Regions from separate parts of the Micromonospora sp. NPDC047738 genome, predicted to be linked through region 1. Evidence: riboswitches for the same ligand, from Rfam matches in the RefSeq annotation. Region 1 holds a riboswitch; the other holds the start of a gene.

Region 1 (3,066 bases):
CGCCACCCGCTGCCTCATCAACCGGCCCGTCCCGTCGCCGACCGGCCCGAGCCGTACCGCTCCGGTGGCCGCCAGCTCGGTGCCGAGCCGGGCGAAGCCGTCGTCGTCCAGGCGGATGTCGTCCCACCACACCCACGCCCGGCCGCCGTCGCCGGCCAGCACGGCCGCGCCGCAGCGCTGCCGGGGCGGCGCCGGCTGCCGGTACTCGGCCAGGTGCAGCGAGGTGTTGCTGTCGTGCTCCACCCCGAGCAGCAGCACGTCGGCGTCCAGCTCGTAGAGGCGGGCCAGCGGGGAGCCCTCGCCGAGCATGTCGGCGAGGGCGTGGTCGGCGACGACCCGGTCGGCCGCCGGCCCCAGCGCGGCGAACGAGACGTGCGGGTGGTCGCTGCGCCGCGCGCCGGGCCAGGTGCGGACCAGCTCGGCGAGGGCGCCCATGAACCGGCTCGGCGTGACCGCCGGGTCGAAGCCGGGCAGCTCATCCCGGATCACCGGCCACCAGTCGGCCGGCACCGGCGGGTTGGTCCAGCCCGCGGGGTCGCTGTTGTCCGGCGTGTGGGTGGGCACCACGAGGGTCCCGGCCGGGCCGAGCACGTCGCGCAGGGCGAGCACCACCGCCTCCGGGCCGCCGCAGAGGAAGCCCAGCGGGCGCAGGGACGCGTGCACCAGGACGGTCCCGCCGGGGCGTACGCCGAGGGCGCGGAACTGGGCGGCGAGCGACGCGCGGGTGTGCGGCCGGGCCGGTGCGGCACCGGCGATCATCGGCCCACCCGGGCGAGGATCGCGGCGGCCAGCGGGGCGGGCGCCTCGTCCGGGATCCAGTGCGTGACGCCGGGAAGCTCAACGAAGCGGTAGTCGCCGGTCACATGGGGTGCGCAGGCCGCGGCGGCGGTGCGGCCGATCGCGATGTCCCGGTCGCTCCAGACGAAGGTGGTCGGCACGCTGACCGGTCCGACGGCCTTCAGGTCCGCCCCGGTCATCGCCCGGTACCAGTTCAGCGCGGCGGTCAGCGCGCCCGGCTCGCACATCGGGTCGGCGTAGCGGGCCACCTGCGCGGGGTCGCCCACCCCGCCGAGCATCCGCCGCAGCGCGACGGCGTTGAGGGCGAGCAGCACCCGCTCCGCCTTGCCGGGCTTGCGGAACAGCGTGATGTAGGCGGAGCGGGCCTTCTGCCCCGGGTCGGTGGCGAGCGCGTGGGCCAGCGCCGCCGGATGCGGCACCGAGACCGCGGTGAGGCTGCGGACCCGCTCCGGGTGCACCGCCGCCAGGCTCCAGGCCACGATCGCGCCCCAGTCGTGCCCGACCACGTGCGCGGCCTCGACGCCGAGCGCGTCGAGCACCTCCGCCGCGTCCGCCACCAACTCCGGGATCCGGTACGCCTCGACCGCCGCCGGCCGGGCACCCGGCGAGTAGCCCCGCTGGTCGAGCGCGTACGTGCGCAGCCCGGCCGCGTGCAGCAGGGGCACCACCTCGTCCCACTCGCCGCCGTGCTGCGGGAAGCCGTGCAGCAGCAGGATCGGATCGCCGTCCTCGGGACCGCCGGTGCGTACCTCGAACGTCAGACCTCGCGCCTCGACCCGCATGATCGGCAGCCTACCCAGCCGGACCGGCACCGCTCGCCCTGCTGTGCCGGCGGCGGGCACCGGTGCTAGCGTCTGCCGCAGACAACTTCACATCCGACAGGGGAGCGCACAGCGCTGAGAGTGCGGGCCGGTGCCCGCAGACCCTCGAACCTGATCTGGGTAATGCCAGCGCAGGGAGTTCGGTCGACCTCCAGCCGCGCCGCCGTCCGGGCATCCGGACGCGGCGTGCGTCTTCTCCTGGTTCACCCTCGACGAACTGGGAGCAACCATGACTCAACCCACCACCAACCGGTGGCGCACCATCGACATCGTCATCGCCTCGGTGCTCGGGGTGGCGTTCGGCGTCATCTTCTGGGCGTGGGGCCTGCTCTGGAACGGGCCGGCGGACGCCATCCCGCTGCCCGGCCGGGCGGCGCTGTACGGCGTGTGGCTGGTGCCGGCCGTGCTCGGCGCGCTGATCGTCCGCAAGCCCGGCGCCGCGTTCTTCACGCTGACCTTCGCCGCGCTGGTGTCGGTCGCGCTCGGCAGCAGTTGGGGCTGGACCCTGGTGGTGCAGGGCCCGCTGGAGGCGGCGGCGGGCGAACTGGCCTTCGCGCTCTTCGGTTACCGCACCTACCGGCTCCCGGTCTCGCTGCTGGCCGCCACCCTGGCCGGCCTCGCCGCCGCGATCTACGACGTCTTCGTCTGGTACCCGGACACCGCGTGGGGCAGCTTCCGGCTGCCGTACATCCTCATCACCGCCGTCAGCGCACTGGTCGTGGCCGGCCTCGGCGGCGTCGCGCTGACCCGCGCCCTGGCGAACACCGGCGTCCTCGACCGCTTCCCCGCCGGCCGCGAACGCGCCGCCGTCTGACCGCCCGATCCGATGATGTTGATCATGAGGTTGACGGCGATGTGGATCTCTGAAACCGCCGCCAACCTCATGATCGACGGGGCGGGTGGGGTGGGGCGGGGACGGGTGGGAGGGGTGTGGGTGTGAGTGGGGTGGTGCTGCGGGGGTTCGGGTGGCGGCACGCCGGGCGGAAGGGGTGGGCCGTCCGTGGGGTGGACCTGCGCGTCGAGCGCGGGGAGCGGGTGCTGCTGCTGGGGGCGTCCGGGGCGGGCAAGAGCACCCTGCTGGCGGCGCTCGCCGGGCTGCTGCCCGAGGACTCCGGCGAGCAGGAAGGCACCGTCGAGATCGACGGGCTCGACCCGCGCAAAGCCCGGGAACGGGTCGGCATCGTCTTCCAGGACCCGGAGACCCAGCTGGTGATGGCCCGCTGCGGCGACGACGTCGCGTTCGGGCTGGAGAACCGGGGCGTACCCGCCGAGGAGATCTGGCCCCGGGTGGACGCGGCACTGCGCCGGGTCGGCTTCCCCTACCACCGGGACCGGCCCACCGCGGCGCTCTCCGGCGGCGAGCAGCAGCGGCTCGCCCTCGCCGGGGTGCTCGCCCCGCGGCCCGGGCTGCTGCTGCTCGACGAGCCCACCGCCAACCTCGACCCGG
Region 2 (3,066 bases), on a different contig from region 1:
CCGAGGATGAGCCGGGAGCCGAACGCGGTCCCGCCGATCTCAAGGGCCATGGCGCTCACCCGCCCTGGGCGGCGCTGAGCACCTCGACCCGGTCGCCGTCGTGCAGGGCGGTCGCCGACCAGCCGCCGCGCGGCACCACCTCGCCGTTGACCGCGACCGCCAGGCCGCGCCGCTGGTCGGTGACCTCCCGGACCACGTCGGCGACAGTCGCTCCGCCGGGCACGCTCCGCCCGGCGCCGTTGACGATCAGTTCCATCTGGGCTCCTCCTCGGGTACGAACCGGTCCGGGATGAACGGGGCGAGCAGCGGGTCCGGCTCGCCGGTGACGATCAGCTCGGTGATCAGGTCGGCGGTGACCGGGGTGAGCACGATGCCGTGCCGGTGATGGCCGGTGGCGACGAGCACGCCCGGCCGGCCGGGCAGCGGCCCGATGATCGGCGCGTTGTCCGGCGTACCGGGGCGCAGCCCGGCGGACGCCTCGACCAGGTCGTACTCGGCCAGCTCGGGAACCAGGTCGACGGCGGCGCGGAGCAGCCGGAGCACCGCCCCGGCGGTCACCTCGGTGTCGGTGCGCTCCTCGACGGTCGCCCCGATCACCACCTCGCCGCTGTCCCGGGGCACCAGATAGATCGACTCGCCGTCGGCGTACCCCCGGATCACGTGCCGGAAGCCCGGCGCGCCGCCACCGGGCGCGCGGAGCCGGAGCACCTGCCCCTTCACCGGCCGGACCGGCAGCCCGGTGAGCGCCGCCGCGCCGCACCCGGCGGCGACCACGGTGAACCGGGCGTCCACGTCGGAGAGCCGGGCGACCGGGGCGGGGCGGAGCGCGACGCCGGCCAGCTCGGCCGCCGCGCGCAGCGCCGCCACCAGCCGGCGCGGGTCGACCTGATGGTCGCCGGGGGCGACCGCGCCGCCGCGCACCCGGGGGGCCAGCGCCGGCTCGCGGTCCCGCAGCGCGGAGGGACGCAGCGGCGTGATCGGCAGCTCCAACCCCTGCTGGTACGACCAGAGCCAGCGCGCCTCGGCCAGGTCGTCGGCGGTCAACCCGACCACCAGCGTGCCGTCGGTGCGGTACCCGACGTCGGTGCCGGCGTCCTCGGTCAGCTCGGCGGCGAAGGCCGGCCAGCGGGCGGCGGAGTCGGCGAGCAGCCTGGTCAGCTCGTGCTCGCCGAAGTACGCCTCGGCCACCGGCGACAGCATCCCGGCCGCCACGTGCGACGCCCCGGAGCCCGGTGCCGGATCGTGGACGACCACCCGCAGCCCGCGCTGCGCGCACCGCCACGCGATCGCCAGCCCGACCGGTCCCGCCCCCACGATGGCGACGTCCGGCCGGGTCAGCACGCCAGTGCCCCGAGCAGTTCGGCGGTGGTCCGGGCCGGGTCGGCGGCCTCGGACAGCGCCCCGACCACCGCCACCCCGTACGCCCCGGCGGCCCGCAGCGCCGGCACCCGCGCGGCGGTCACCCCGCCGATCGCGATCACCGGTACGTCCACCGCCCCGGCGACCGCGCGTACCCCCTGGGGGCCGATCGGGTCGGGCAGCCCTGGCTTGGTGGCGGTGGCGTGGCAGGGGCCCACGCCCAGGTAGCTGGCTCCGGCGGCGACCGCCGCGACGGCGGCCCCCGGTTCCCGAGCGGTGGCGCCGAGCACGGCGGTGGAGCCGAGCACGTGGCGGGCGGCTGCCACGGGCAGGTCGTCCGCGCCGACGTGGCCACCGGCCGCGTCCACCGCGAGCGCCACGTGCAGCCGGTCGTTGACCAGGCAGGTCGCCCCGTGCAGCCGGCACAGCGCGACCACCCGGGCGGCCAGTTCGTACGCCTCCCGGTCGGTGGCGCCGTCCGCCACCCGGACCTGGACGACCAGTTCGGCGCGGGCCACCGGCAGGGCGGCGCGCAGCACGGCGAGCGGATCCCGGCCCGGCCGGGTGTCGGTGATCAGATGCAGACGTCCCAGGGACGGCACGGCAACACTCCTCCCTGCGCCGGCATTACCCGGATCAGGTTCGACGGTCGGGGGCTGCAGCCCCCCTCTCAGCCCGGTGCACCGGGCTCCCGTGGGTCACTTGTGGCCTACCGTACGACGTCCGCCGCGGGCACGCCAAGGCCGGGTGGCACTTTTCCCACCCACCGCCGCCACGGGTGCCGCCAGCAGGCCGGAGCGGACAGCACGCTGCCCCGGTGCCGTGGGACGGCGCCGGGGCAGCGGAAAGCCGGGTCAGAGGATGGCGTCGAGGGCGGCCAGGTCCTCGTCGGTGGGCTGCCAGGCACCCGCCTCGGCGTTGGCGCGTACCTGCTCGGGCGTGGTGGCACCGGCGATCACCGAGGTCACCGCCGGGCGGGCGGCGAGTCCACCGATGGCCACCTGAAGCATCGAGATCCGACGCTTCGCCGCGTACGCCTCGATCGCCTCGATGGTGTCCCAGTCCGCCGCGGCCAGCCGCTCGGCGTACCGGCCGCCGCCGGAGAGCCGGCTGCCGGCGGGCGGCGCCTCGCCCCGGTGGTACTTGCCGGTGAGCAGGCCGTTGGCCAGCGGGAAGAACGGCAGCATGCCCAGGCCGAACCGCTCGCAGGCCGGGATGACCTCGGCCTCGACGCTCCGCTCCAGCAGACTGTAGTGGTTCTGCGCGGAGATGAAGCGGGTGCGGCCCTGCGACGACGCGGTCCAGTCGGCGTCGGCGATCTGCCAGCCGGCGAAGTTCGAGTTGCCGAGGTAGCGGACCTTGCCGGCACGGACCAGGTCGTCCAGGGCAGCAAGTGTCTCGTCGATCGGGGTGTCCGGGTCGGGTTCGTGCATCTGGTACAGGTCGATGTGGTCGGTGCCGAGCCGGCGCAGCGACGCCTCGACCGCGCGGGCGATGTAGCGGCGGGCACCCCGGGCACCGAAGTCCGGCCCGTTCAGGCCGTGCATGTCCATGCCGAACTTGGTGGCGACCACCACGTCGTCGCGGTGGCCCTTGAGCGCCTGCCCGAGCAGCTCCTCGGAGCTGCCCTGCGGCTCGCCGTAGATGTCGGCGGTGTCGAAGAAGTTGATCCCGGCGTCGAGGGCGGCCTCGACCACCGCCCGGGTG

The links. A riboswitch is a leader RNA that binds a small molecule or an ion and turns the genes downstream of it on or off. The one in region 1 is predicted to bind thiamine pyrophosphate.
Region 2: it holds a riboswitch for thiamine pyrophosphate, as region 1 does, so the genes downstream of both, thiE (thiamine phosphate synthase) here and ABZ783_RS29720 (ECF transporter S component) in region 1, are expected to answer to the same signal.

What each region holds. Positions count from the first base shown of each region.
Region 1 covers NZ_JBEYSO010000027.1:12,486-15,551, forward strand. Annotated here, with positions in the region: gene ABZ783_RS29710 (AAC(3) family N-acetyltransferase) at 1-759, opposite strand, end outside; gene ABZ783_RS29715 (alpha/beta hydrolase) at 756-1,580, opposite strand; TPP riboswitch at 1,669-1,775, shown strand; gene ABZ783_RS29720 (ECF transporter S component) at 1,849-2,433, shown strand; gene ABZ783_RS29725 (ATP-binding cassette domain-containing protein) at 2,556-3,066, shown strand, end outside.
Region 2 covers NZ_JBEYSO010000008.1:118,031-121,096, forward strand. Annotated here, with positions in the region: gene ABZ783_RS15495 (thiazole synthase) at 1-59, opposite strand, end outside; gene thiS (sulfur carrier protein ThiS) at 56-256, opposite strand; gene thiO (glycine oxidase ThiO) at 247-1,341, opposite strand; gene thiE (thiamine phosphate synthase) at 1,335-1,961, opposite strand; TPP riboswitch at 1,956-2,063, opposite strand; gene ABZ783_RS15515 (aldo/keto reductase) at 2,214-3,066, opposite strand, start outside.